2 regions of the Mesobacillus sp. ABV4_180 genome follow, and region 2 is predicted to be linked to the other one. Evidence: a T-box and tRNA genes for the amino acid it is inferred to sense, from the RefSeq annotation. Region 2 holds a T-box; the other holds one or more tRNA genes.
The links. A T-box is a leader RNA that pairs with one kind of tRNA and senses whether it is charged. The one in region 2 lies ahead of thrS (threonine--tRNA ligase), so its partner is inferred to be a tRNA-Thr.
Positions count from the first base shown of each region.

Region 1: it has a tRNA-Thr gene. The T-box ahead of thrS (threonine--tRNA ligase) is inferred to sense a tRNA for this amino acid. The anticodon was not compared.

Region 1 is NZ_JBSWTJ010000001.1:120,658-135,690, forward strand. Features, by position in the region: gene ACXAEA_RS00605 (Spo0E family sporulation regulatory protein-aspartic acid phosphatase) at 185-355, shown strand; gene rocF (arginase) at 443-1,339, opposite strand; tRNA gene ACXAEA_RS00615 (tRNA-Ala) at 1,565-1,640, opposite strand; tRNA gene ACXAEA_RS00620 (tRNA-Gly) at 1,644-1,718, opposite strand; tRNA gene ACXAEA_RS00625 (tRNA-Lys) at 1,791-1,863, opposite strand; tRNA gene ACXAEA_RS00630 (tRNA-Gln) at 1,930-2,004, opposite strand; tRNA gene ACXAEA_RS00635 (tRNA-Tyr) at 2,059-2,143, opposite strand; tRNA gene ACXAEA_RS00640 (tRNA-Thr) at 2,149-2,224, opposite strand; tRNA gene ACXAEA_RS00645 (tRNA-Val) at 2,255-2,330, opposite strand; tRNA gene ACXAEA_RS00650 (tRNA-Glu) at 2,363-2,434, opposite strand; tRNA gene ACXAEA_RS00655 (tRNA-Thr) at 2,453-2,525, opposite strand; tRNA gene ACXAEA_RS00660 (tRNA-Asn) at 2,568-2,642, opposite strand; rRNA gene rrf (5S ribosomal RNA) at 2,724-2,839, opposite strand; rRNA gene ACXAEA_RS00670 (23S ribosomal RNA) at 2,958-5,892, opposite strand; rRNA gene ACXAEA_RS00675 (16S ribosomal RNA) at 6,099-7,648, opposite strand; gene ACXAEA_RS00680 (hypothetical protein) at 7,948-8,175, opposite strand; gene pdaB (polysaccharide deacetylase family sporulation protein PdaB) at 8,320-9,072, shown strand; gene ACXAEA_RS00690 (KinB-signaling pathway activation protein) at 9,081-9,752, opposite strand; gene gerD (spore germination lipoprotein GerD) at 9,902-10,540, shown strand; gene ACXAEA_RS00700 (Mrp/NBP35 family ATP-binding protein) at 10,598-11,650, opposite strand; gene cwlD (N-acetylmuramoyl-L-alanine amidase CwlD) at 11,803-12,519, opposite strand; gene ACXAEA_RS00710 (YbaK family protein) at 12,599-13,042, opposite strand; gene ACXAEA_RS00715 (S8 family peptidase) at 13,301-14,266, shown strand; gene ACXAEA_RS00720 (endonuclease I family protein) at 14,263-15,033, shown strand, end outside.
Region 2 is NZ_JBSWTJ010000001.1:1,345,095-1,360,127, forward strand. Features, by position in the region: gene polA (DNA polymerase I) at 1-703, shown strand, start outside; gene mutM (DNA-formamidopyrimidine glycosylase) at 740-1,570, shown strand; gene ytaF (sporulation membrane protein YtaF) at 1,652-2,284, shown strand; gene coaE (dephospho-CoA kinase) at 2,312-2,923, shown strand; gene ACXAEA_RS06710 (glyceraldehyde-3-phosphate dehydrogenase) at 3,300-4,331, shown strand; gene speD (adenosylmethionine decarboxylase) at 4,671-5,051, shown strand; gene ACXAEA_RS06720 (hypothetical protein) at 5,157-5,561, shown strand; gene nrdR (transcriptional regulator NrdR) at 5,691-6,152, shown strand; gene ACXAEA_RS06730 (replication initiation and membrane attachment family protein) at 6,274-7,683, shown strand; gene dnaI (primosomal protein DnaI) at 7,689-8,621, shown strand; gene ytxC (sporulation protein YtxC) at 8,755-9,630, shown strand; T-box leader at 9,686-9,918, shown strand; gene thrS (threonine--tRNA ligase) at 9,984-11,915, shown strand; ribosomal protein L20 leader region at 12,404-12,531, shown strand; gene infC (translation initiation factor IF-3) at 12,664-13,167, shown strand; gene rpmI (50S ribosomal protein L35) at 13,184-13,384, shown strand; gene rplT (50S ribosomal protein L20) at 13,420-13,779, shown strand; gene ACXAEA_RS06765 (DUF1294 domain-containing protein) at 13,953-14,228, shown strand; gene ACXAEA_RS06770 (TVP38/TMEM64 family protein) at 14,288-14,860, shown strand; gene ACXAEA_RS06775 (sigma-w pathway protein ysdB) at 14,898-15,033, opposite strand, start outside.

The DNA.
Region 1 (15,033 bases), 1.2 Mb from region 2:
TTATTTATATATGTATTAGACAAAACGTTCATTTCTTCTCGCAGGATTTCTTATAATGCAGCTCTGCGAAAAAAGTCTAAAAAACTCGACAAGTTAATATTAACAAATTTTTACCAGTTTGGTTTAAAAAGTTTTTTACAGGGTATAAATGGACTATATTTAGTGAAAGCGAGGAATTTTCGCAATGTGTGCAGAAGCTTTGTTGAAGGATATTGAAAATTGCCGTAAAGAAATGGTTGAACTGGCCGCAAAAACCTCGCTGTCAAATCAACGAGTGGTAGATATTAGCATAAAACTCGACCATTTATTAAATAAATATTATCACTTATCTTCAAAAAAGACAGTTCTATATTAATGATAAAAAGAGCAGTAGCCCAAAATCTGGCCGCTGCTCTTATTTTTTTACAGGTTAATAAAATTATATTCCTGTTGCTATTCTGGATTACAATAGTTTTTCACCAAATAACGATCCCATCAAAGCCACTGCTGCAACTGCTGTTCTGTTCTTTTCGTCAAGAATCGGATTTACCTCAACGAATTCCGCAGAAGTGATGATTTTTGCTTCTGCCAGCATTTCCATTGCCAGGTGGCTCTCACGGTAGCTGATTCCGCCCATCACCGGTGTCCCCACTCCTGGTGCATCTGTAGGATCCAATCCATCAAGATCAAGTGACAGGTGAACACCATCTGTCTTTTCTTTTAGATAATTAATTGTTTCTTCCATTACCGCAGCCATTCCAAGTCGATCAATTTCATGCATAGTAAAGACTTTGATGCCGAGTTCCTTAATTAACTTCTTCTCACCATCATCAAGAGCACGCGCCCCGATTATCACGATGTTTTCCGGCTTTACCTTAGGTGCGTAACCACCTAATTGCGTAAGCATTTCATGGCCAAGACCGATGCTGGCAGCCAGTGGCATGCCGTGGATATTTCCTGATGGTGACGTTTCTGCTGTGTTTAAATCCCCATGTGCGTCATACCATATGACCCCAAGGTTTTTATAATGCTTCGAAACCCCTGCCAATGTACCAATGGCAATGCTATGGTCCCCACCTAAAACTAGCGGAAATGAACCCGACTCAATGATTTTATCGACTTCATCAGCAAGCAGATTATTTTTTTCAGCAACCAGCTCCAGATTGCGGAGGTTGCTGTTAGGATCAATCTTCACCTCTGGCCTGCCGACGGCGATATCACCTAAATCCTCTATCTCATCAAATAACACTCTTAATCTTTCATTGATACCTGCATAGCGAATCGCACTCGGGCCCATGTCGACTCCCCTTCTCATCTGACCCAGGTCCATCGGCATGCCAATAATTGAAAGTTTCTTCATATAATTCTCCCCCTTGCATTCTCTCATCTCTCCCCTTATTTTAAACGCTTTCATTTCAATGACTCAACTGGACAATTTAATGAATATATATACGGTTTCGAATTGATTGAATTAATAGTCATAATAGGTGTGCGGGGGAAAATTATAAAGCCCTCTGCTTCTAAGCATAAAAAAAGCCATAAACCCTGTTGGATTTATGACTGAAATGGTATTTATGTAGTGTGATGGTGGAGCCTAGCGGGATCGAACCGCTGACCTCCTGCGTGCAAGGCAGGCGCTCTCCCAGCTGAGCTAAGGCCCCATATGGAGCGGAAGACGGGATTCGAACCCGCGACCCCAACCTTGGCAAGGTTGTATTCTACCACTGAACTACTTCCGCGTATCATTTATTATATCGATAAAACCCCTAAAAATAAAGGGTTAAGTTTATCCTTAGGGGTCCTAACATAAGTGAGCCATGAAGGACTCGAACCTTCGACCCTCTGATTAAAAGTCAGATGCTCTACCGACTGAGCTAATGGCTCATAGGATATAATCTACCCTATTCATCGTCTCTTTAGCACCTTTTAATGCAAAAAAGAAAATAAAAATGGCTGGGCTAGATGGATTCGAACCAACGCATGACGGAGTCAAAGTCCGTTGCCTTACCGCTTGGCTATAGCCCAATGAAAAAATAAAAAGGACATCAATTGCTTGTCCAATTTTGATATGTATTAAAATGGTGGAGGGGGACGGATTCGAACCGCCGAACCCTGAGGGAGCGGATTTACAGTCCGCCGCGTTTAGCCACTTCGCTACCCCTCCACATATGGTGCCGGCGAGAGGACTTGAACCCCCAACCTACTGATTACAAGTCAGTTGCTCTACCAATTGAGCTACACCGGCAAAATGTGTATTTCACTGTGTGAAAAATAATGGTGGAGGATGACGGGATCGAACCGCCGACCCTCTGCTTGTAAGGCAGATGCTCTCCCAGCTGAGCTAATCCTCCATTAGTATGTTCCTTGTTGTAAAAAAACTAAGTGACCCCTACGGGATTCGAACCCGTGTTACCGCCGTGAAAGGGCGGTGTCTTAACCGCTTGACCAAGGGGCCATATAATAATATTTTGAGAGCTTCCAAGCGGGCTCGAACCGCTGACCTCTTCCTTACCATGGAAGTGCTCTACCTGCTGAGCTATGGAAGCATTTTGCTGCCAGCTCAAATGACTTTCGTCATTTAGAGATAATGGCTCCGCAGGTAGGATTCGAACCTACGACCGCTCGGTTAACAGCCGAGTGCTCTACCACTGAGCTACTGCGGAATAATGGTAATTTAACATAACTCTTGCAGATGATTCGGTTGCCTCATCTTAGTAGTTTGTCCAAGATGAAATTGCAACATTGCCCGGCGGCGTCCTACTCTCACAGGGGGAAACCCCCAACTACCATCGGCGCTGAGAAACTTAACTTCCGTGTTCGGTATGGGAACGGGTGTGACCTTCTCGCCATCGCCACCAGACAATTTTTCAAGAACAATATTTATTATACTGTCTTTTATGCATTTTTCAAGAGAAATTTTCATTCCCTCAAAACTAGATAATGTTGTAAGAAGAATTCAAGAAGAACGAATGATCTATTTGGTTAAGTCCTCGAACGATTAGTATCAGTCAGCTCCACACGTCACCGCGCTTCCACCTCTGACCTATCAACCTGATCATCTTTCAGGGTTCTTACTAGCTTGCGCTATGGGAAATCTCATCTTGAGGGGGGCTTCATGCTTAGATGCTTTCAGCACTTATCCCGTCCGCACATAGCTACCCAGCGATGCCTTTGGCAAGACAACTGGTACACCAGCGGTGCGTCCATCCCGGTCCTCTCGTACTAAGGACAGCTCCTCTCAAATTTCCTGCGCCCACGACGGATAGGGACCGAACTGTCTCACGACGTTCTGAACCCAGCTCGCGTACCGCTTTAATGGGCGAACAGCCCAACCCTTGGGACCGACTACAGCCCCAGGATGCGATGAGCCGACATCGAGGTGCCAAACCTCCCCGTCGATGTGGACTCTTGGGGGAGATAAGCCTGTTATCCCCGGGGTAGCTTTTATCCGTTGAGCGATGGCCCTTCCATGCGGAACCACCGGATCACTAAGCCCGACTTTCGTCCCTGCTCGACTTGTAGGTCTCGCAGTCAAGCTCCCTTGTGCCTTTACACTCTGCGAATGATTTCCAACCATTCTGAGGGAACCTTTGGGCGCCTCCGTTACTCTTTAGGAGGCGACCGCCCCAGTCAAACTGCCCACCTGACACTGTCTCCCGCCCCGATCAGGGGCGCGGGTTAGAATTTCAATACAGCCAGGGTAGTATCCCACCGACGCCTCCACCGAAGCTGGCGCTCCGGTTTCTCAGGCTCCTACCTATCCTGTACAAGCTGTACCAAAATTCAATATCAGGCTACAGTAAAGCTCCACGGGGTCTTTCCGTCCTGTCGCGGGTAACCTGCATCTTCACAGGTACTATAATTTCACCGAGTCTCTCGTTGAGACAGTGCCCAGATCGTTACGCCTTTCGTGCGGGTCGGAACTTACCCGACAAGGAATTTCGCTACCTTAGGACCGTTATAGTTACGGCCGCCGTTTACTGGGGCTTCGATTCAGAGCTTCGCGTGAGCTAACCCCTCCTCTTAACCTTCCAGCACCGGGCAGGCGTCAGCCCCTATACTTCGCCTTGCGGCTTCGCAGAGACCTGTGTTTTTGCTAAACAGTCGCCTGGGCCTATTCACTGCGGCTCATCCGGGCTATTCACCCAAATGAGCACCCCTTCTCCCGAAGTTACGGGGTCATTTTGCCGAGTTCCTTAACGAGAGTTCTCTCGCTCACCTTAGGATTCTCTCCTCGCCTACCTGTGTCGGTTTGCGGTACGGGCACCATTTATCTCGCTAGAGGCTTTTCTTGGCAGTGTGGAATCAGGAACTTCGGTACTAAATTTCCCTCGCTGTCACAGCTCAGCCTTCACGCAAGCGGGATTTGCCTCACTTGCAGCCTAACTGCTTAGACGCGCATATCCAACAGCGCGCTTACCCTATCCTCCTGCGTCCCCCCGTCGCTCAAACGATAAAGAGGTGGTACAGGAATATCAACCTGTTGTCCATCGCCTACGCCTTTCGGCCTCGGCTTAGGTCCCGACTAACCCTGAGAGGACGAGCCTTCCTCAGGAAACCTTAGGCATTCGGTGGATGGGATTCTCACCCATCTTTCGCTACTCATACCGGCATTCTCACTTCTAAGCGCTCCACCAGTCCTTACGGTCTAGCTTCAACGCCCTTAGAACGCTCTCCTACCACTGACATCTAAGATGTCAATCCACAGCTTCGGTGATACGTTTAGCCCCGGTACATTTTCGGCGCAGAGTCACTCGACCAGTGAGCTATTACGCACTCTTTAAATGGTGGCTGCTTCTAAGCCAACATCCTGGTTGTCTAAGCAACTCCACATCCTTTTCCACTTAACGTATACTTTGGGACCTTAGCTGGTGGTCTGGGCTGTTTCCCTTTTGACTACGGATCTTATCACTCGCAGTCTGACTCCCACGGATAAGTCTTTGGCATTCGGAGTTTGTCTGAATTCGGTAACCCGATGAGGGCCCCTAGTCCAAACAGTGCTCTACCTCCAAGACTCTTACAACGTGAGGCTAGCCCTAAAGCTATTTCGGAGAGAACCAGCTATCTCCAAGTTCGATTGGAATTTCTCCGCTACCCACACCTCATCCCCGCACTTTTCAACGTGCGTGGGTTCGGGCCTCCAGTTGGTGTTACCCAACCTTCACCCTGGACATGGGTAGATCACCTGGTTTCGGGTCTACGACCACATACTCATTCGCCCTATTCAGACTCGCTTTCGCTGCGGCTCCGTCTCTTCAACTTAACCTTGCATGTAATCGTAACTCGCCGGTTCATTCTACAAAAGGCACGCCATCACCCATGAACGGGCTCTGACTACTTGTAGGCACACGGTTTCAGGATCTCTTTCACTCCCCTTCCGGGGTGCTTTTCACCTTTCCCTCACGGTACTGGTTCACTATCGGTCACTAGGGAGTATTTAGCCTTGGGAGATGGTCCTCCCAGCTTCCGACGGGATTTCTCGTGTCCCGCCGTACTCAGGATCCACTCAGGAGGGAACGAAGTTTCAATTACAGGGTTTTTACCTTCTCTGACGGGCCTTTCCAGACCACTTCATCTACCCCGTTCCTTTGTAACTCCATGTAGAGTGTCCTACAACCCCAAGAGGCAAGCCTCTTGGTTTGGGCTATGTCCCGTTTCGCTCGCCGCTACTCAGGGAATCGCGTTTGCTTTCTCTTCCTCCGGGTACTTAGATGTTTCAGTTCCCCGGGTCTGCCTTCAATACCCTATGTATTCAGGTAAAGATACTGTTCCATTACGAACAGTGGGTTTCCCCATTCGGAAATCTCCGGATCAAAGCTTACTTACAGCTCCCCGAAGCATATCGGTGTTAGTCCCGTCCTTCATCGGCTCCTAGTGCCAAGGCATCCACCGTGCGCCCTTTCTAACTTAACCTAAAAGGTCATTTCTCTAATTGAATAGAGAGAAAACTAAAATGGCGATCACTCGGTTTTTTCTTGGTTCTTCTTACTTACGATTATCTAGTTTTCAAGGAACAAAAAAGTCTTGAGGCACTTGCTCCCTCAAAACTAAACAAACAAGCTAGTCAACAGTACGAACCGTAGGTTCGCATTCCGATTGCCCTTAGGCAATATCCTTAGAAAGGAGGTGATCCAGCCGCACCTTCCGATACGGCTACCTTGTTACGACTTCACCCCAATCATCTGTCCCACCTTAGGCGGCTGGCTCCAAAAGGTTACCCCACCGACTTCGGGTGTTACAAACTCTCGTGGTGTGACGGGCGGTGTGTACAAGGCCCGGGAACGTATTCACCGCGGCATGCTGATCCGCGATTACTAGCGATTCCGGCTTCATGCAGGCGAGTTGCAGCCTGCAATCCGAACTGAGAATGGTTTTATGGGATTGGCTCGACCTCGCGGCTTCGCGACCCTTTGTTCCATCCATTGTAGCACGTGTGTAGCCCAGGTCATAAGGGGCATGATGATTTGACGTCATCCCCACCTTCCTCCGGTTTGTCACCGGCAGTCACCTTAGAGTGCCCAACTGAATGCTGGCAACTAAGATCAAGGGTTGCGCTCGTTGCGGGACTTAACCCAACATCTCACGACACGAGCTGACGACAACCATGCACCACCTGTCACTCTGTCCCCCGAAGGGGAACGCCCTATCTCTAGGGTTGTCAGAGGATGTCAAGACCTGGTAAGGTTCTTCGCGTTGCTTCGAATTAAACCACATGCTCCACCGCTTGTGCGGGCCCCCGTCAATTCCTTTGAGTTTCAGCCTTGCGGCCGTACTCCCCAGGCGGAGTGCTTAATGCGTTTGCTGCAGCACTAAAGGGCGGAAACCCTCTAACACTTAGCACTCATCGTTTACGGCGTGGACTACCAGGGTATCTAATCCTGTTCGCTCCCCACGCTTTCGCGCCTCAGCGTCAGTTACAGACCAGAGAGCCGCCTTCGCCACTGGTGTTCCTCCACATCTCTACGCATTTCACCGCTACACGTGGAATTCCGCTCTCCTCTTCTGCACTCAAGTCCCCCAGTTTCCAATGACCCTCCACGGTTGAGCCGTGGGCTTTCACATCAGACTTAAAGGACCGCCTGCGCGCGCTTTACGCCCAATAATTCCGGACAACGCTTGCCACCTACGTATTACCGCGGCTGCTGGCACGTAGTTAGCCGTGGCTTTCTGGTCAGGTACCGTCAAGGTACCGGCAGTTACTCCGATACTTGTTCTTCCCTGACAACAGAGCTTTACGACCCGAAGGCCTTCATCGCTCACGCGGCGTTGCTCCGTCAGACTTTCGTCCATTGCGGAAGATTCCCTACTGCTGCCTCCCGTAGGAGTCTGGGCCGTGTCTCAGTCCCAGTGTGGCCGATCACCCTCTCAGGTCGGCTACGCATCGTTGCCTTGGTGAGCCGTTACCTCACCAACTAGCTAATGCGCCGCGGGCCCATCTGTAAGTGACAGCCGAAACCGTCTTTCAGCTTTCCCTCATGAGAGGGAAAGGATTATCCGGTATTAGCTCCGGTTTCCCGAAGTTATCCCAGTCTTACAGGCAGGTTGCCCACGTGTTACTCACCCGTCCGCCGCTAATCTTCAAAAGCAAGCTAATGAAGATCCGCTCGACTTGCATGTATTAGGCACGCCGCCAGCGTTCGTCCTGAGCCAGGATCAAACTCTCCAAGAAAGAGTTATGAGTTAGCTCATAAAATAAAACGTTGGCTCTTGTCTTCTATAATAGAAGCAAGAATATTATTGTTTGTTGACGCTTGTTTGTTTAGTTTTCAAAGAGCAATTCAATACTTCGCCGCTCAGAAGCGACTTTCATAATATAGCATGTGTTCAACATGGTGTCAATCACATTTTTTATTATTTTCACCGCTGTGTAATCAAGTTACCGACTGGCTCAGCAGCGACGTTTATTAATATAACAGGATAATTTAATCCCGTCAACAAGAAATACGAAAAAAGTTTTACATTATGTAATCAGCCTTTATACATGCTCTTTTTTGCCGGCATATACTTTAGGCATTCCTTGGGCGTAGCTACTCTTTTGAACAGGGAAAACAAGATTTGATATCTTTCTCTCATGGATCTCTTTACAACATGGTCAATTCGATCATCCTTCAAATCGAATAATATTTCATCCATTTCCCTTTTGATTAAGTATTCTAGTTCTTTCAGTTCTTTTTCATTGATCAGAACACCAAGCATACATACACTCCTGTTCATATTCTCATAGTGATTGTAGTCTTATCTTATTTCATGATTTTTATAATCGCATTTTTTATTATCATATCTTTTGAAAACCCGAATAAAAATTAGACAAGGAGTGCATTGGACGAGGTGGTGAGAAAAATGAATTTCTTTTTTGTTCTGAATGCTAAGTCAATTAAACAGATTGCCGTCATTATGATCGCTGCTTTTTTCACAGCATGGTTCTTGTACATGGAAAATATGGTGCAAATCCCTGCCTTTTCTGCAAAGGATAGCCCAAAAGCTATTTATAAAGGAGAAAAGGACCTGGCCCTGACCTTCAATATTGGCTGGGGAGACGAAAAAGCCGAACCTATTCTTGATGTACTAAAGAAAGAAAAAGCAGGAGCAGTAACCTTCTTTTTATCCGGCTCATGGGCAGAAAGGCACCCTGACCTTGTAAACCGAATGGTTAAGGAGGGTTATGAGATTGGCATGCTAGGCTATGACTACAAGGATTACACCGAGCTTGAGGAGGACAAAATCAGGCGGGATATCATGAAGGCTCAGGAAGCATTCAAAAAACTGAATGTAAAAAACATTGAACTGCTTCGTGCACCTACAGGCCATTTTGACCAGCGCACATTGAAAATTGCGGAACGCCTTGGCTACACAGTCGTCCACTGGAGTCTTGATACTAAGGACTGGACTAATCCTGGCACATCTGTGATTGCAGAAAATGCCGCAAAGGCTAAAAAAGGCGATATTCTTTTAATGCACGCGTCTGATTCTGCCAAACAGACTGCCGATGCTTTGCCGGTCGTATTAAAAGATATCAGGGGCAAAAATTTTAAAATGGTCACAGTTTCAGAAATGATCGCAAACGGCGACTCCAAGTCCACTGAAATAAAATAACCGTCCAATTAGGCATTGGACGGTTTTTTTTGTGTTTTTTTATGGGTATTGCGCTTTTCCTGAAGTGCTTTCCGCTCTTCAAGGGACTTCTGATTCAGCTTATGGAGGCGAAGAAGCTGATAACCATTGCATATCAATAATGGGAATAGCATCAGGTACAGCCAGCTATGCTCATTCACCCTCAAGACAGGCACCCACTCAATTACTGTTACCACTACCATGAAAAACAGTGCTGGTATGAAAGCTTCCTTATTGGTTTGTTTCGACTTCAAAAGCGCGACAACCAAGCCAGCTGCAAGCACGATCAGCGCAAGGCCCAAATATGGCAGGATGCTTTCGCCACTTTCTGCAAATGAATTATAACGGAGATAAACGAGATCAAACAGAACAAAAACAATCAGAATGATCTGTACTGCATTCCAAAGGAAAGCAGATTTAAAAATACCAAGCCCAAACCGGTGCACCGTAAGATAAGCAAAGAAACCCATTTGGCTAAGAATGCTAAATATAAGTCCTACACCCATCAGCCATACTAATATCGAAAGGAACTCAATAAAATTAAAATCACTTAATAGCTGCTGGAATTCACTCCAGCGAACAATAAAACCGACCACAGCGGTAGAAACTGCCCCTACTGCAAGGGTGGTCAGAAATAGGTTAACCCAATTACGGCTTGTCACAATTTTTTCCCCCAAAACAAAAAATAAATTGCACTTCTTTGATTGTACCAATGCATGCCTGAAAAATCTAGGCAGTGATATTCGTGCATAACAATTTGTCATATTACTCATTCTAAGATTAGGGCTGTCTATGTGAAAGGGGAATGAAGATGAAAAAATGGATTAGAATTGTACTCCCCGCATCTCTTTTACTTTTAGCTGCCGGCTGTGCTCCAACAGAGACAGGCGGGGGGCAGGTTGATTATGAAGAAACAAAGAAGATGGTTGTCGACATCCTAAAAACGGACGATGGCAAGAAAGCGATCCAGGAAGTAATGGGTGACGATGGCATGAAAGAAAAATTGATTATGGACCAGCCGGTCGTGACCGATACAATCGAGAAAACCTTGACCTCAGACAAAGGTATGGATTTCTGGAAAAAATCATTTGAAGATCCAAAGTTCGCAGAAAGTGTCGCGAAGAGCATGAAGGAAGAAAATGAAAAACTGTTGAAGAATCTCATGAAGGACCCCGAGTACAAAGGCATGATGATAGAGGTCATGAAGGATCCTGAACTGGAAAAAGAATTGACTAATGTCCTAAAAAGCAAGGAGTATCGGGAACATTTACAGAAAGTGATGACCGAAACATTTGAAAGCCCGCTGTTTAAAGCGAAATTGCAGGCCCTGATCGTTAAAGCAGCAGAGGAAATACCGACCCAAAAGCCTGAAGGCGGCTCTGAAGAAGGCGGTGGCGGTTCCGGCGGCGGTGGCGGCGGGGAATCTGGTGGCGGTTCTGGTGGACAGTAACGTTCTAAATGGATAAATGGAAAAGCCTCTCCTAAAAAACAGGAGAGGCTTCCTTTGTTACTTCTCAAGCATGTGGATGACTTCCTGGGCAATGTTTGTATAGATTGCACCAATTTTATCATCTTCCTGGTAAATAGATGGAGCAAAGTCCTCTTCGTTCCATGTAGGTTGTCCTAACGGAAGTTTCCCCAGCAGCTTCGTGTTCAGCTCATCGGCTAATTTTTCACCGCCGCCTTTTCCAAAGACGTATTCCTTTTCCTCAGTCAGCTTGCTTTCAAAGTAGGACATGTTCTCAATAACACCTAGGATTTCATGTTCTGTTCTAAGCGCCATCGCACCCGCACGCGCAGCAACAAATGCAGCTGTCGGATGCGGTGTTGTAACAATGATTTCTTTACATGATGGCAGCATGGTGTGAACATCCAATGCCACATCACCTGTTCCTGGAGGCAAGTCCAGCAGCAGATAGTCTAGATCTCCCCACTCCACTTCGTTAAAGAAGCTGTTCAGCATTTTTCCGAGCATTGGTCCGCGCCAGATGATTGGTGCATTGTCTTCTACGAAGAATCCCATTGAGATGACCTTCACTCCATGTCTTTCAACCGGAATGATTCTTTCTCCTCTTACAACCGGACGCTTCGTGATTCCCATCATGTCAGGAACGCTGAAACCATAGATATCGGCATCAACCAGTCCCACTTTTTTGCCTAAACGGGCAAGTGAAACAGCGAGGTTGACTGAAACAGTTGATTTCCCAACGCCGCCCTTACCGCTCGCGATGGCGATGAATGTTGTTTTACTATTAGGAGATAGCAGACCTTCCTCTTCTGGAGCCGCTGTCTGGAATTGTGCAAGGACCTCTGCAGGCAGTTCTGCAAATCTTAATCCCACAGATGCTGCTCCTGCTTCTTTTAAAATGTTCACGATTTGCGACTGCAATTGCAGCTGCTCAGCAGTGCCCGTCTTCGCAATGCCAATTTTAACGCTTACATGATTCTTCTCTTCTTTTATCTTAATTTCTTCGATGGCATTTATTTCTTCGAGTGTTTTATGTAAAAAAGGTTCCTTAAGGTCTTTTAAAAGTTCACGCACCTTAGCTTCAGATAACATAATGACACCCTCCTCTGTAAATTTTGTCTCCACTCACAGTATACCATATTGATAATATTACGAAGTGTTAAACCTATCACACATTTCTGAAAGAATAGCGTAAGCGCCTTGGTCAGCCCCTCATATAAAAAAGAAGGATCCATGACCCTTCTTTATTTTTCCCAGAATTTCTGTTCATCGGTAAAATAACGTAGCATCCCATCATAGATAGAAGCAGCGACTTTTTCCTGATAGTCCTCTCGTTTCAGGTTTGCCGCTTCCCCAGGGTTGGATAAAAAGCCGATTTCCACCAGAACACCAGGCTTATTCGTATGTTTCAATAAATAGATGCTGTTTGCCGCCTTAGCATCGCGGTCAGTATTCTCAAGATTGCGGCGCAGTTCATCCTGAATCAATTTGGCCGCCCGCTTATTATCCTTGAAATTGGTGGAGTAAAAGGTTTGTGCTCCTTTCCACCTTGCAGAAGGAATCGCGTTCAAATGGATCGTCGCATAAAAGTCTGCTTCTGATTCATTGATTAAATCCAGGCGCCTTTTCAAATCCTGTACCTTTCTTTTGCTGTAACCCTTAAGGCCTTTATCGGCGAGATCGACGTCTGTTTCACGCGTCATGATGACTATCGCTCCCTGCTGCTGTAGATAATCCCGCAATTTGAGGGAAACGTTCAATGCGATATCTTTTTCAAAAGGTTCCTCGTCACCTGCACCCGGGTCCACGCCTCCATGCCCCGGATCAAGATAGATGATTTTCCCGGAAAGCGGCAGGTTCCACGATTCCCAAGAATCGTTATCGGTAAAATCATATTGCAATATGATGAACAGCACGATGAGGCCGGCTGCAAATAATAATACTTTGAATTTTTTCAGCACCTTCTAAACCACCCTTCCCAAGTTAGTCCCTGATAATTAACTATATGGGACAAGGCAGTGGTTTAGAACTTGAGCAGGTTTAGTGGAGCCTCAGTTTATATTTCTTTTCGCCTTTGAAAAACCCTTCACTCCACCAGCTGTCAACGTATCGCTCGCATAAGTAGTAAAGCTCCTCTGACCCTGCACCCTCTTCTCCCTTCCCCCAGAACAGGAAAAAATTATAGAGAGTATCGATCAGGTGCCTTTCTTCTTGTTCACACCGAGGCCTTACTGTTTCGATTGATTCACCAAAATATCCAAATCGGCTGAATTTAGCACCGAGCAAATATGCTTCTATCGCCACATCATAACAAGCTTCTTCTATTCCTGAATTCATCACAAGATTAGAGGTAAGCCTTGAAGATCCAAAATATTGTTTAACCCTGTTTTGCAGGATATTAATTGATAATTCACGGAGCATCGATCGCTCATACTTGACTTGTTTTTGCCTTCTTTTATCTACAAAAGTCGTTACGACGTTCAAAGTATTCTCACCCCTTAGGAAATAGTGTTCAACCTACCTGATGGTGTAATACCACATTGAAGAACGTTTCCTTTTCCAGTTTTCTCAGACGTTTACTGAATAATTTCCAGCTTACTGAATTAGTATGAATTGCCCATATTTGGATATTTTTTTCTAGTAATAACCCTACTAACGGTACTGTTCATTAATAGTCAGAATTGTTAGACTAGTTATTACAACTAGAACAGGCTTCAATTTTATCTCTGAGGAGGGAAAGATATGGAGCAAGATGTTCGCGTTATTCCTTACAAAGTTATTGAAGAAACTGAGGAAATAAAAGAAGTCCCAAAGGGCGTGGAGTTAATTCAGGCTCCCAAGCTTTGGAACGAGACAAAAGGAACGGGGATTAAAGTAGCTGTATTGGACACTGGCTGTGAAACCACCCACCCTGATTTAAAGGACAGAATCATCGGCGGCAGGAATTTTACTGACGATGACCGCGGCAACCCGGATATTTTCAATGATTACAATGGCCATGGCACTCATGTAGCTGGTACGATTGCCGCTCATGAAAATGAGGCAGGCGTGATTGGTGTTGCTCCCGAAGCTGGATTATTGATTGTAAAAGTACTGAATAAAGCAGGTTCCGGCAAGTATGAGTGGATCATCAAAGGAATCCACTATGCCATTGAACAAAAAGCAGATGTCATCTCGATGTCACTTGGCGGGCCGGCGGATGTAAATGAACTCCACGAAGCAATTAAAACTGCTGTTAAAAATAACATCCTTGTCGTATGCGCCGCAGGTAATGAAGGCGACGGCGACGACTCCACGAATGAATTCGCCTACCCCGGTGCTTATAACGAAGTCATCAGTGTTGGCGCGGTGAACCTTGAAAGAGGCTCATCCGATTTTACAAATTCACATAATGAAATTGATTTAGTCGCGCCTGGCGAAGCCATTACTTCTACTTATCTCAACGGAAAATATGCAACTTTGAGCGGAACATCAATGGCCGCTCCGCATGTATCAGGTGCACTGGCGTTGATAAAAACTTATGCAAAACAGCGGTTTGAGAGAGATCTTTCCGAACCGGAGTTATATGCTCAATTGATCAAGCGGACTGTTCCATTGGGCAATTCGTTAAAACTGGAAGGCAACGGCCTTGTTTACCTGACAGTACCTGATCTCTTGAATGAAATCTTAGAACAGAACTTCAAAGCTATGGTCATGGATGCAGTATGATCCGTACCACTCCGGCTATCGCGGCTTATGTTCAAAATATCAATAACAAAACATATTACGATGCTGTCCAGGATTCGGAAAAGCGGAACAAGTATTATTGCGGTACAGCTTTTGCTCCAGAAGAACTGCATTCCCTGCTGAAGAATACCCATACTGTCCAGTTAAGATACTCCCCCCATGAGTATGTATATCCTTGGGTCGATCTGCAGGAAAACCTCCAGCTGAAGAGCTTGTATTCGGGACAGGACCTTGACCCCGTGAAGGTAATGGAAGAGGATTTATATCTATTGAAAACTCTAGAAGAAGGAGGTCTCGAAGGACAGGTTATCTTTAATACAGAGCATGTAGTACCCCAATCCTGGTTTGACGGGGACGAGCCAATGCGGGGCGATCTTCACCACCTCTTTGCCTGTGAGCCAGGCTGCAACAGCATGAGGAGCAATTACCCGTATTATGATTTTCAGTTCTATCCACCTGAAGTGGAAGCTACAGGAATTCGGACAGGCTGCGGCATGGCAGATGGTAATAAGTTCGAGCCTGAGTATGGCAAGGGCTATGTGGCAAGAGCCGTTTTCTATTTTGATTTAAGGTACAGTGATGTGATTTCTCTTAAGGATAAAATGGATTTCGATCTGTTACTGCGGTGGCATTTCGAGCATCCAGTAACGATTTATGAACAACATCGAAATGCAGCAATCCAGGAGCTGCAGGGAAACCGAAATCCTTTTATTGATTTTCCTGAGTTGGCTGATAAAATGCTTGGAATG
Region 2 (15,033 bases):
AGAAAAAGGATGGGTTATTTTTGCGGCAGACTATTCCCAAATTGAGCTTCGCGTCCTTGCGCATATTGCTGGAGATGAAAAACTGATTGATGCATTCAAACATGATATGGATATTCATACGAAAACAGCACTGGAAGTGTTCAATGTTGGTAAAGATGAAGTCACTTCTAATATGCGTCGCCACGCCAAAGCGGTAAATTTCGGAATTGTATACGGCATCAGCGATTATGGATTGTCACAGAGCCTGAACATCTCAAGGAAGGAAGCAGGAGAGTTCATTGAGCGCTACCTGGAAAGCTATCCTGGGGTAAAAGATTATATGGATGAAATCGTAAAGGATGCTAAGGCAAAAGGTTATGTCCAGACGCTGCTTCACCGCAGACGATATATCCCGGAGATTACAGCCCGGAACTTCAATCTGAGAAGCTTTGCTGAACGTACTGCCATGAATACTCCGATACAGGGAAGTGCTGCCGATATCATCAAGAAGGCAATGATCGATATGGCAGATCGTCTTCGTGAAGAGGGATTGAAGACAAGATTGCTGCTTCAGGTGCACGATGAATTGATTTTTGAAGCTCCTGAGGATGAAATCGAGAAGCTGAAAAAGATAGTTCCGGATGTAATGGAAAATGCGATCGAATTGAAGGTGCCGTTAAAAGTGGACTTCGCATATGGGCCAACCTGGTATGATGCAAAATAATGAATGAACAGGAATTTCAAAGAAAGGAGGGATCGAATGCCTGAGCTTCCAGAGGTTGAAACCGTGAGGCAGACGTTAGAGATGCTTGCGGTTGGGAAAGAAATCAAGCATGTATCTGTTTTTTGGCCAAAGATGATTAAGCGGCCAGATGAGGTTGAGCAATTCAACGATGCCCTGCAAGGCCAGACGATAAAAGAAATTGGCCGCAGGGGTAAATTTCTGATCCTTTACACGGAAGACTATGCACTTGTTTCCCACTTAAGGATGGAAGGGAAATACGGATTATTTGCTAGTGAAGATCCGGTTGAAAAGCATACGCATGTGATTTTTCATTTTACCGATGGCAAAGAATTGCGCTATAAGGATGTCCGTAAATTCGGGACGATGCATCTTTATGGCAAAGGTCAGGAATTTGAGACTCAGCCTTTAGCTGACTTGGGGCCGGAGCCATTTTCGGAGGATTTTTCAGTTGAATGGCTATCTGAAAAGCTTAAAAAGACGAATAGAAAAATAAAGCCTGCTCTGCTTGACCAGAAAATTCTTGTCGGTCTGGGGAATATTTATGTGGATGAAGCACTTTTCCGTGCGAAGATCCATCCTGAAAGGATCGCCAATTCTTTGACTCCAGAAGAAGAGTCCATTCTTTACAATGAGATTGTCAGCACATTGTCTGAAGCGGTGGAGAAAGGCGGCAGCACGATCCGTTCCTATGTGAATTCCCAGGGACAGATCGGCATGTTCCAGCTTCAGCTCCTTGTGTACGGGCGGAAAAATGAACCGTGCAAGGTTTGCGGAACTCCTCTTGAGAAAACCGTAGTAGGCGGACGGGGCACGCATTATTGTCCGTCATGCCAAAAGCTTAAATAATATATTGGCTTGTTGATTTCTCACCATAAATAGGCTCCTTCCATATACTAACGTAGCGATTGACAGGAAGGAGCTCAGTTTATGGCACAAACAATCTCCCTGCTTTTACTTGCATTCGCTGTCAGTCTTGACAGTTTCAGTGTAGGGTTAACGTATGGATTGCGTAAGATGAAAATTCCGATTAAATCGATAGCCGTGATTGCAGTTTGTTCAGCAGTTGTCCTGATGGCTGCGATGATGATCGGACATTTCCTGGAGAGCTTCTTTTCTCCAGAGTTTGCAGAAAAACTGGGTGGCAGTGTCTTGATCGTATTGGGCGGATGGGTTCTGTTCCAATTTTTCCGCGAAGACAAAACAGAATTGCTCTGTCACGAGAAAATAATCCTTAATTTTGAGATCAAATCCCTTGGCATCGTCATCAATATTTTGAAAAAACCAATGACAGCAGACTTTGACCGGTCAGGCACAATCAATGGAATTGAAGCAGTCATGCTCGGCCTTGCTCTGTCGCTTGATGCGTTCGGGGCTGGAATCGGGGCAGCTTTATTAGGTTTTTCACCTGGTTATTTGGCGCTGGCTGCGGCATGCATGAGCTCATTATTTGTTTATGCAGGGATGAGGATGGGGAGTTATTTTTCAGAAAGCGGATGGATACAGAGGTTTTCTTTTGTACCAGGGATCCTATTGATTATAATTGGGCTGCTGAAGCTGTAGCAGTCCCTTGAAAGGAATAAAGCGAGAATGTCATTAGTTATTGGATTAACAGGAGGTATAGCAAGCGGTAAAAGCACGGTATCAGGCATGTTTGTTGATTTGGGAATCACAGTGATCGATGCTGATATCGAAGCCAGGCTTGCTGTTGAACCAGGAGAAAAAGCATACAATGATATTGTCAGCCATTTTGGCACAGCAATTTTAGAAGAAGAAAACGGCGCAATCAATCGCCAAAAATTAGGTTCGATTATTTTTAATAATGAGGAAAAAAGGATGCTGCTCAATTCGATTGTCCATCCTGCTGTAAGGGAACGGATGGCCAGGAAAAGAGAGGCAGCGCAGGCAGCAAATGAAGAAGCGATTGTCATGGACATCCCGCTCCTGTTCGAAAGCAAATTGACTGGCCTGGTGGAAAAAATCATTGTGGTATACGTAGATGAAAAAACACAGCTGGAGAGGCTGATGATGCGCAATAACTTTTCCGAAGCTGAAGCATTATCCAGAATCAAATCGCAGATGCCGCTGAGGGGTAAAGTTGATTTGGCCGATGAGGTCATTGATAATAGCGGCACCATCGAGCAATCAAGGCAGCAGCTGATGGAAATTTTGAATAAGTGGGGAATTTTACGAGCCGAATAGGCTCTTTTTTATTCTAGTACATACTTATTTCTTGTTAGGTGTATATTAATCCCGGTCTCGTGCGTTATATTCCCAGTTCCCTTGATTTAATCCCAGTTCCCTTGATTTAATCCCAGTTTCCATTGACTTAATCCCAGTTTCAATCAATATAATCCTTGTTTGCCGAGTTTTAATCCCAGTTTCGATGAATATGATCCCAGCTTGGCCGTTCAGTATCCGTACAGCCTTTTTCACCACTCAAAATGATTATTATTATCAGAATTATTTTATATTTTAAATGTGTGCATTTATTTATCACAAATAAAATTTAATATGTTATACTAATACCATACAAAGGGGTTATTAAGTATAACACTAATTCGGAAGGGGCCGTACAATGAAGGCGAGAATAGCGATAAACGGTTTTGGGAGAATTGGCAGAATGGTTTTCAGAAGAGCCATTCTTGAAGAAAATCTTGAGGTTGTAGCGATTAATGCGAGCTACCCAGCTGAAACTCTGGCGCATTTGATTAAATATGATTCAACACATGGACAATTTGCTGGTGAGGTCATCCCTGCTGATGATCACCTAATTGTGAACGGGAAGACTGTTAAACTATTAAGCAATCGAAATCCTGCTGAGCTTCCTTGGAAGGAAATGAAGATCGATATCGTCATCGAGGCCACAGGCAAATTCAATTCCCGTGACAAAGCATCGCTCCATCTGGATGCTGGCGCAAAAAAGGTTATTTTGACAGCACCTGGTACGAATGAAGATATCACCATTGTTATGGGTGTAAATGAAAGCGCATTAAATATCGAAGAGCATGATGTTATTTCCAATGCATCCTGCACAACAAACTGCCTTGCACCTGTTGCGAAAGTACTTGATGATACTTTTGGCATCGAGAATGGTTTGATGACAACTGTGCATGCTTATACTAATGACCAGAATAATATCGATAACCCGCACAAGGATTTGCGCAGGGCGCGTTCATGCGGACAATCCATCATCCCGACATCGACTGGAGCGGCGAAGGCATTATCGCTTGTACTTCCTCAGCTGAAAGGAAAGCTTCACGGAATGGCACTGCGCGTTCCAACTCCAAACGTTTCGCTCGTTGACCTGGTTGTCGACCTGAAGCGTGAGGTGACTGTGGATGAAATTAACGATGCATTCTATTCTGCATCAAAGGGAAAGCTTAAGGGCGTCCTTGATATCACGACAGATCCGCTCGTTTCAATCGATTTCAACACAAACGAGCATTCAGCAATCGTCGATGGACTGTCCACGATGGTAATCGGCGCTAATAAAGTAAAAGTGCTTGCATGGTATGACAACGAATGGGGCTACTCAAGCAGAGTGGTGGACCTGGTAAAGCATGTTGCACATGCAATGGAAAATTCCGTAACAGTCAAAGTAGGATAGACTCTAAAGCGAAAAAGCTTGCCGGATCCGGCAAGCTTTTTACGTTTATGCAAAATAAAAACTTGATTTTAACTGCGAAAAAGTCCATGAAAGCCTTTATTCCAGCCATCTGTGAAACTGTGAAAATATAAGGCTTAAATACATGTGAAAAATTTTCTTTCCATGTGTTGCAAAAAAAATATAAACAAAGTATACTAGTCATCGTGAACTTCTTAATAACGGTACCAATTGGCTACTTAAAGGGTTAGGACCTCTCTGGACTAACTTTCCCCCGTGGTAGTTAAGATACCATTGAAACTAAGGATTTCATTCTAATAATGTTAGAGGGGGAAATTGAATATGGAAACAATGGGTCGTCATGTAATTTCTGAACTTTGGGGTTGCGATTTTGAAAAATTGAATAATATGGATTATATTGAACAAACTTTCGTTTCAGCTGCTTTGAAATCAGGTGCTGAAATCCGCGAAGTGGCTTTCCACAAATTTGCGCCACAAGGTGTAAGCGGAGTTGTCATTATTTCTGAATCTCATTTAACTATTCATAGCTTCCCAGAACACGGATATGCCAGCATTGATGTTTATACTTGCGGTGATCTGGATCCTAATATTGCAGCTGACTATATTGCTGAAGCTCTTGGTGCACAAACACGCGAGAATATCGAAATTCCACGTGGCATGGGCCCTGTGAATGTGAAACAGGCACAAGCTAATGCTCTATAATTAAAAATATAAAAAAATTACAAGAGGTGTAGCGATACACCTCTTTTTACTTTGCTCAAAAATACGGTAAACTGTAAATAGAACTTACTTGCAGGAGGATCTTGGATGTCTTTATTAAAATCCCTGACAGGGCGTTATCAAAAATTCAGCGGGACGAGTGAAAACAATAGGGACGAGCTGCTGAGGACCCGTTATTACAAAGCGAACTTCAATCAGATGTTCCAGACAGTCGAAGATTTGCTGAAGGCAGACCCTTCATTCAAAATAATTAGTGTTTCAAAAGAGCATGGTGAAATATCAGCTGAACTGAAAGGAAAGATACCTTCCTTTTTAACTGCGACTGTCATCACGACGAAGCCTTTTGAGACCGCGGTTGATTTACATATTTCTACTGAAAAATTTTCATTGGCCGGCATCAATCCGGCGTTGAAGCAGGAATTGGTGAATATTTACGGGAAACTCGACCGTTCGCACACATTTATTGGCTCAGGCAAATATGGAAATCAATAGTTCCTCTTGTCCATATACCATCTTTTTTATAAGATATAAGTATAGGAAAAATACTTATGGACGTACTAGTGGAAGACGCGAATGGCCATTCGCTTATTCCATATTTCAAAATATTCGGAGCTGATCGAGATGAAATGCCCAACTTGCCAAAATAACTCTACCCGTGTCCTTGATTCAAGGCCTGTTGACGATAGCCGCTCCATTCGACGCAGACGTGAATGTGAAGCGTGCGGATTTCGCTTTACTACATTTGAAAAAGTGGAAGAAATTCCGTTGATTGTAGTCAAGAAGGAAGGCACACGCGAAGAGTTCAATCGGGAAAAACTCCTTCGCGGTTTGATCAAAGCTTGTGAAAAACGCCCGGTAGCTTTGAAGGAGCTTGAAGACCTGACAGCTGATGTCGAAAAGGAACTCCGCAGCCAGGGAGTTTCCGAAATCAAAAGCGAAGCAGTTGGCGAAATGGTAATGGACAGGCTGGCAAAGGTTGACGAGGTTGCATATGTAAGGTTTGCATCCGTTTACCGCCAATTTAAAGATATCAATGTATTTATCGATGAACTTAAAGAGTTATTAAAGAAAGAACAATCATAAAAATCGTGGAGTTTTAATGAACTTCATTGAATTTCCTGAAGTTCTATTGAATTCAGGAAAATCCTGAAGAAGCTGAAGGGAACTTCAGCTTTTTTTAATCATTTGGTGTGGGGGGAAAGGGATGGCTCAGCATTGGCAGGAAACGTTGCCTGTAGACCAATATATCGTTGCTTCTGGCGGTCTTTTGCATGAATATGATCGCAAGGTTCTCACTTTTTTATATCAGCCGCTGATTGGGCCAGCTTGCCTGAGTCTTTACATGACATTGTGGGCTGAACTCGAAGAAAACCGCCTCTGGTCGGAACCTGTTACGCATCACAATCTGATGAGTATCATGGATATGAACCTGAAGGATATTTTCCACGCACGCCAGAAGCTCGAAGGGATGGGCTTGCTTAAGACGTATGTGAAAAATGGGGAGGCTGGCCGCGCGTTTATCTATGAATTGCAGCCGCCGCTGACTCCGGAACAGTTTTTCCTTGATGGAATGCTGAATGTCTATCTTTATCGGAAGGTAGGAAAAAATCAGTTTCTGCGTCTTAAGCGATTTTTCAGCGATAAAACGGTTGAAGATTCTGGCTATACCGAAATCACAAAAGCTTTTCAGGATGTCTTTCTATCCGTTCCTCCTGAGGCGCTCAAGCATAATCCTGATTCAGCTTCCGACCTGAAGGCTGAAGAAGGAAATGCTTTTATTGGCAGAGGTGACGCTTCTAAAATCCAGATTGATCCTGCAGAATTCAACTTCGATCTGCTGCTAGGGGGGCTGCAGGAGTCGCTGATACCAAAGAAAGCTTTTTCAGCGAAAGTAAAAGAGGCAATCAGCAATCTTTCATTCCTTTATGGAATTGATGCCCTTAAGATGAAGAATATCGTCTTGAGCGCGGTCACCGCTGATAATGATATAGACATTGAAGAATTGCGGAAGGGAGCACGTGACTGGTATCAGTTTGAATTCCATGACCAGCTTCCTGCGCTTATGGACCGGGTTCAGCCTGCGCAGCATAAAGCAGGCATCGAGAAGCCGAAAACAAAGGAAGAGGAACTGATCCTGTATTTTGAAAAAACATCCCCCCGTCAGCTGCTAATCGATTTGTCCGGCGGTGCAGAACCTTCTAAATCTGACCTGCAGATCATTGAAGAGGTTATGTTCAAGCAAAAACTGCTGCCGGGTGTCGTGAATGTTTTAGTCCAGTATGTTATGCTCAAGACTGATATGAAGCTTACGAAGGGTTATATTGAAAAAATCGCCAGCCACTGGTCGCGGAAAAAAATCTCTACCGTAAAAGATGCCATGCAGCTGGCTAAAAATGAACATCGTCAATATCTGGATTGGGCAGATGGGAAAAAGGCACCGGCTTCGCAGGGAAAACGCAAGCCTGTCCGCAAGGAAGTTTTACCAGACTGGTTTGAGAAAAATCGTGATGGGGAACCGGAGCAGCATACAGGTGCTCCTGACACGGATCCTGATTTTGAACTGGAAAAGAAAAAGCTTGAAGAAGAACTGAAGAAATTCAAATCCGGGAAGTGACTCAAATGCAAAACATAAATGAAACATTGAAGAAGCTGGCCAATAACCAGGGTTTCCAGGAACGTTATGAAGCGATAAAGCGGCAGGTTATGCAGGACAAGCATGTCAAAGAGTTTCTTGATGTGAATGCCGATCATATCACCCGGGAAATGCTCGACCGCAGCATGACGAAATTGTATGAGTTCACTAACCAGAGCAAAGGGTGCGAAGACTGCAAAAGCCTCGAATCCTGCAAGAATATGATCAAAGGGTATGAGCCGGAGCTTTTTATAAAAGGCAACTTCATTGATATCAAATATGACCGATGCAAAAAGAAAACGATGCATGATGAGCAGCAGAAGCATGCGCGCTTGATCAACAGCATTTTCGTGCCGAAGGAAATTTTAAAGGCTTCATTCGGTGATATTGAGCTGGACGATGCAGGAAGGTTCAAGGCGATCAAAATGGCTAAGGACTTTGTCGAAAATTATGAGCCGGGTCTAAAGCAGAAAGGTTTGTTCCTCCATGGACCATTCGGAACCGGGAAATCGTACCTCCTTGGAGCGATTGCGAATGAACTTGCCCAGAAGCAGGTAAGCTCGTTGATTGTGTATGTGCCGGAATTTTTCCGTGAGATGAAAAATGCGATCGGTGACCATACTGTCAACGATAAGCTCGAAGCGATCAAAAAGGCGAATGTCCTCATGCTGGACGATATTGGCGCTGAGACGATGAGCAGCTGGGCCCGAGATGAAATACTGGGGACCATCCTTCAGTTCCGCATGCTCGAAAATCTGCCAACCTTCTTTACTTCGAATTTCGACCTCAAAGGACTTGAGCATCATCTGACACACAGCCAGCGAGGAGAAGAAGAACAATTGAAGGCAGCGAGGATCATGGAACGGATCAAGTACCTTGCAGAGCCAGTTAAAGTCGAAGGTAAGAATAGAAGAATGTAAGCGATGTGCTGCAGTGGAAACTGCGGCATATTTTTTTTGGATAGATATCCCTCCGGCAGGTGCCTGGTTACTTCTAAATTGTCCAAGTCCCCCATATATATAATCAGGGATTACTTAAAAAGGGGGGATATGGTTGATTGAAATCATCTTCCAAAAAAAGCAGGATGCCTGGAATTTATATAAACATTTGATCACCAGGCTTGCTTCGTGGCAGGAAACAGATTCAATTCTTCTTAATGAAGATCGAAATAGAGTGCTTATACCGCACCTTTTTTATAAATGTGAAATACTGACAGACCTGAAAAAGGGCTTTCATGAATTTATAATAAAAACAAAACGTGATGATTGGTTAAGATCCATTCTGAAAGATTCGTATTTATTTACTGACATGGAAGAACAGGACCAGATTATCGATATCATTTACTCAGTCATTGAAGGCGAACGAAAAGAACTGATCCCTTTTATGGAAGGGGTAGAAGAAAACAGCATTGTTAAAAGTGCCCTCAATGAGATTTTGGACGAAAAAGTTTCCTTCTCATTTGACTCGTTTGTCATGTTCAGGCTAAAGGCCTATGTGGAGCAGCTTTCCAAATGGGTTGAGATCGCAATCGATGAGTATAAGATGGAGCAGGAATATCAGGTGTTTGTGCAGACTCTCAGAGACTTTCTTGGAGATAGGAAACCCCAGCTTTCCCATCTTTATTTGGTGATCGATGAAAATATGGTTTTTTACAATCAGGATTTTATTGAAATGAAGAGGGGCGACCTTTTTAAGGCAATTGACCGGAAGCTCCTGGTAAATCATCCTGTCTACGTCGACTCAGGAACGATTGCTCCATTACTGTCGATTGCCCCTGAAACCATTTACCTGTACACTGATGATCCTCAGCAGCCACTGGTTAGGACCATCATCAATATTTTTGAAGAACGTGTAAAAATTGCTTCCTTATCTGCTTTTCAGGAGGAGCAATTGCACTTTTTAAAGAAAGGCAATAAAAATGTACGATAGCCCACTTGATTTTCAAAACATTTCAAACTATAATTACGTACATACTTAACGAATAGCAAATGTAATGATGAGGACATGGGCTTTCTTGAAAGGTTTGCAGAGAGGGAAGGCAAGGCTGAAAACTTCCTAACACTAAAGAAACGCTTACCACCTCTGAACTCCAGTTATGAACGCTCAGGCAAGTATTAGCTGGCGGCTGAAGCCGTTATCGCAACCAGAGTCATTCCCGCATTTTTTTGTGAGAGTGAAAATTGGGTGGAACCACGTGTGATCAAACTCGTCCCTGTTTCAGGGACGGGTTTTTTTATTTTTAGCGCAAATAAAGCGCCACATATTAAAAGGAGGAAAAGCCAATGGCAGACATGTTGAAAATATCGTTTCCAGACGGAGCAGTAAAGGAGTTTCCGGCAGGTACAACTACTGAAGACATTGCCAGTTCAATCAGCCCGGGCCTAAAGAAGAAAGCCATTGCCGGTATGGTGAACGGACAGCCGTATGACCTGAAGAGACCAATCGAAGAGGATGCAGCGATTGAAATCGTCACTCCAGAGCACTCTGAAGCTCTTGAAATTTTGCGCCACAGTTCAGCGCATTTAATGGCACAGGCAATCAAACGCCTGTATAAAGATGTTAACCTTGGAGTAGGACCGGTTATCGAAGGCGGTTTCTACTATGATATCGATATGGAGCATTCACTGTCTCCGGAGGATTTGCCGGTAATCGAAAAGGAAATGAACAAAATCATCAATGAAAACATTGAGATTGTCCGCAAAGAAGTAAGCCGTGAAGAAGCAGTCAAGTTTTTCAAAGAGCTTGGCGACCCATATAAGCTTGAGTTAATCGAAGCGATTCCAGCTGATGAAAAAGTGACTCTCTATGAGCAGGGAGATTTCGTTGATCTATGCCGCGGGGTTCATGTTCCATCAACTGGAAAGCTGAAGGAATTCAAATTGTTGAGCATTGCCGGTGCATACTGGCGCGGCGACAGTGACAACAAGATGCTGCAGCGTATTTACGGAACTGCTTTCTTCAAAAAGGAAGATCTGAAAGAGCACTTAAGGCTGCTTGAAGAAGCGAAGGAACGCGACCACCGCAAGCTAGGCAAAGAGCTTAACTTATTCACAAACTCCCAGAAGGTAGGCCAGGGTCTTCCGTTATGGCTTCCAAAGGGTGCCACAATCCGCCGCGTAATCGAGCGCTATATTGTCGACAAGGAAGTCAGCCTTGGATATGACCATGTCTACACTCCGGTAATGGGAAGTGTCGATCTTTATAAAACTTCCGGACACTGGGACCATTATCAGGAAAACATGTTCCCTGTCATGGAAATGGAGAATGAACAGCTTGTTTTAAGGCCGATGAACTGCCCTCATCACATGATGGTGTACAAAAACAGCATCCATAGCTACAGGGAGCTTCCTATCAGGATCGCTGAACTGGGAACAATGCATCGTTATGAAATGTCCGGAGCATTGGCGGGATTGCAGCGTGTTCGCGGAATGACTTTGAATGATGCTCACCTTTTCGTGCGACCTGATCAGATCAAAGAAGAGTTCAAGCGAGTTGTCGAACTTGTACTTGAAGTCTATAAAGATTTTGGCATGGATGATTATTCGTTCCGCCTTTCTTACCGCGATCCTGAAGATAAGGAAAAATATTTCGACGACGACCAGATGTGGGAAAAAGCACAGGCGATGCTAAAAGAAGCAATGGATGAGATGGGACTTGAGTATTTCGAGGCAGAAGGCGAAGCGGCTTTCTACGGCCCTAAGCTTGATGTCCAGGTCAAGACAGCGCTTGGCAAAGAGGAAACTCTGTCAACTGTCCAGCTTGATTTCTTGCTTCCTGAACGCTTTGACCTGACATATATCGGTGAAGACGGAAAGCACCATCGCCCGGTTGTTATCCACCGTGGAGTTGTATCAACAATGGAACGTTTTGTTGCCTTCCTGATCGAAGAATACAAAGGGGCGTTCCCGACATGGCTTGCTCCCGTACAGGCACAAGTCATCCCGGTTTCTCCTGCGGTACACTATGACTACGCAAGAGAGGTCCAGGAAAAACTGAAAGCAGCAGGCTTCCGTGTTGAAATCGACAGCCGTGATGAAAAAATCGGCTATAAGATTCGCGAAGCACAGATGCAGAAAATCCCTTACATGCTCGTAGTAGGTGACAATGAAGTATCTGACAAAGCCGTAAATGTCCGTAAATACGGCGAACAAAAATCTGAAACAATTTCCTTCGAAGAATTCCTTGATTCATTCAGGAAGGAAGCGAAGAAATAAAAAAGAGGGGCCGTGGCTCCTCTTTTTTTGCGCTTTATTCCAACGGTTTGTAACAGGAAGGGCAAAGATTTTTACGGTAACTGCGTTTGATTTTCTCACCACAGTACCTGCAGGATTTAAAAAGAACAGGCTTGTTGTCAATATCATTTGCAAATCCATAGCCAGTCCTGAAATATTTCAAGGCAGTCCCTGCAAGGAGCCCGGTGATCACCCCTGTGATAATTATGGCAATCAGCATATGTACACCAGCTTTCTTCTTTCTTCTATGCAAAATTATAACAAAAATTGAGCGGCAAGGTTGTTTGAGATAAATCAAACAGGTTTTTCTGGGAGTGGAAAACAACACAGATTTTAAAGAAAGTCAAAAAAAGTATTGCAGCCTTTATTCCCATCTGATACAATACTTTTTGTTGCAGTTAACGAAAGTGATTCGTTTGACACGTCAAAATCTTTGTGTTATATTAGCAAAAGTGAACTGAATACAAGTTTTAGGAAAGAAGAAGCACCCGCTTCTCACCTGGCTGACGCATTAAGGCTGTTGGCAGGTAATACGTAAACGTCTTATTATTTTGTTTTCGTAAAGTGTGGGTGTCGTCGCCTGCACTTTTTTTATTGCAAAATAAAAATGGACTATATCGTATGTCATTGTGTGAGCAAGATGGCGGGCTTCGGCCTGGCAATGAACTTCTTCTCCTTGACAAGGTATTCGATAAAACCCTGGAGGTGGCTAATTATTAGCAAAGATGCGATGTTACTAAACGAGGGAATTCGTGCTCGCGAAATTCGTTTGATCGATCAAAATGGCGAGCAATTAGGAATTAAATCCAAAGCTGAGGCTCTTGAGATCGCAGCGCGCGTAAATCTTGATCTTGTTCTTGTTGCTCCGAACGCGAAGCCTCCTGTAGGCCGAATCATGGACTACGGAAAATTCAAGTTCGAACAGCAAAAGAAAGAAAAAGAAGCACGTAAGAACCAAAAAATCATCACAACAAAAGAAGTACGTCTTAGCCCGACAATTGATGAGCACGACTTTAATACAAAGCTTCGCAATGCTATCAAGTTCTTGGAAAAAGGCGATAAAGTTAAAGCATCAATCCGTTTTAAAGGACGTGCTATAACACACAAGGAAATCGGTCAGCGTGTTCTTGATCGCTTCTCTGAAGCTTGCAAAGAGGTAGCGACAATCGAATCACATCCAAAGATGGATGGCCGAAGCATGTTCCTGGTCTTAGCACCTAAAACTGACAAGTAACGAGGAGGAAGTCCCAATGCCAAAAATGAAAACTCACCGCGGCACTGCCAAGCGTTTCAAGAAAACTGGAACTGGCAAGCTTAAGCGTTCACACGCTTACACTAGCCACTTATTTGCTAACAAGTCTACAAAAGCTAAGCGTAAGCTTCGCAAATCTGCAATTGTTTCAAAAGGCGATTTCAAACGTATTCGTCACATGCTTGACAACATTAAGTAAATTCGAGCGATCGATTTATATAGGAGGGAAATTACATGCCACGTGTAAAAGGCGGTACAGTTACGCGCAAGCGTCGTAAAAAAGTCATTAAATTAGCAAAAGGTTATTTCGGTTCAAAACATACATTATACAAAGTTGCTAACCAGCAGGTTATGAAATCCCTAATGTATGCATTCCGCGACCGTCGTCAGAAGAAGCGCGACTTCCGCAAACTTTGGATTGCTCGTATCAACGCAGCAGCTCGCATGAACGGCCTTTCTTACAGCCGTATGATGCACGGCCTAAAGCTTGCTGGTATCGAAGTAAACCGCAAGATGCTTGCTGAACTTGCAGTAAGCGATGCAGCAGCATTCGCTCAATTGGCTGAAACAGCTAAGCAACAATTCAACAAGTAATTAGGATAAACCATTCTCTTCCTGAGGATGGTTTTTTCTTTTTTGTAGAGATAAGATTTTATAAAATTCACTTCGAAAATTGTCTAGCTCCAGCGCTTGTAGGGCCTGACCAAGGCGCTTTCGCTTTTCTTAAGATATAATGGACACATAGAACTTGAAGAGGGCGTGGAGATGTGGAAATCTGGTCTTTGGCTGGCTTGATCATAGTCATGAACCTTGTTGGCTTTTTTATCATGGGAATAGATAAAAAGCGGGCAAGAAAGAACCTTTATCGAATAAGTGAAAGTACATTGTGGAATGTCTCTTTTCTCGGAGGCGCGATCGGGGCATTTGCCGGGATGAAGCATTACCGGCATAAAACACAGCATGCTCAGTTCAAGTATGGTATGCCATTTCTTGCTCTGATCGAGATTGGTATTTTTGTATTTTTATTTATGCTTTTGGCATAACAGCTCGGGCGATTTTATATGCTTTAATAGCATCATAGAATAGCTGGCAGGTGACGAATATGGAAGATGCCTGGTCATTGCTGCTGATTATTGTGGAATTGGGAAGCTGGTATGCACCTGTTTTGTTCATATTGTTCCATGTTTTCCGCCAATTCGTCTTCATCCCTCCAGCCGTCGTTTGTGTTGCAGGAGGTCTTCTGTTCGGAGTGTTACCTGGCATCATCTATTCTCTGATCGGCTTGACGGGAGCAAGTGTTTTATTTTACTTATTGATGAAACAGCTTCCAGAGACGATGCATAGGTTAAGCAGGCTGAAGATGCGTCTGGTAGGGAGGTTCAGGGATTTGACCGTTGCTCAGGTCGCGTTGTTAAGACTTGTGCCGGTGATCCATTATCAATTGCTGAGCTTTTGCCTGTACGAACGGAAAAAGAGCTTTAGAGGCTTTATGAAAGCTTCCTTTTTTGCAAATATCCCTTTTGTATTGTTTTACACATTATATGGTGAGTATATCAGGAAGTTCGATGCTTGGACTGCGGGCTTGCTGATGATGGTCCTTTTGCTGCTTGCCTACTTGCTGCGGGAAAAAATCACCTTGATAAAATGGCGGGAATTCTTTGATACAACGATATAATGAAAAAGCGTCCGAATTTTATCGGACGCTTTTTCATTTAGGATTCATCATCCTGATTATGGTTTGCCATGAATTCCTTGATCGGGCTCTTCCAATCGATCTTTGCCACAGAGTAGCTCTCGCGGATTTTTCGCTCAATGTACTGGAAATCCTCAAGAACAAGCCCCTTCAAA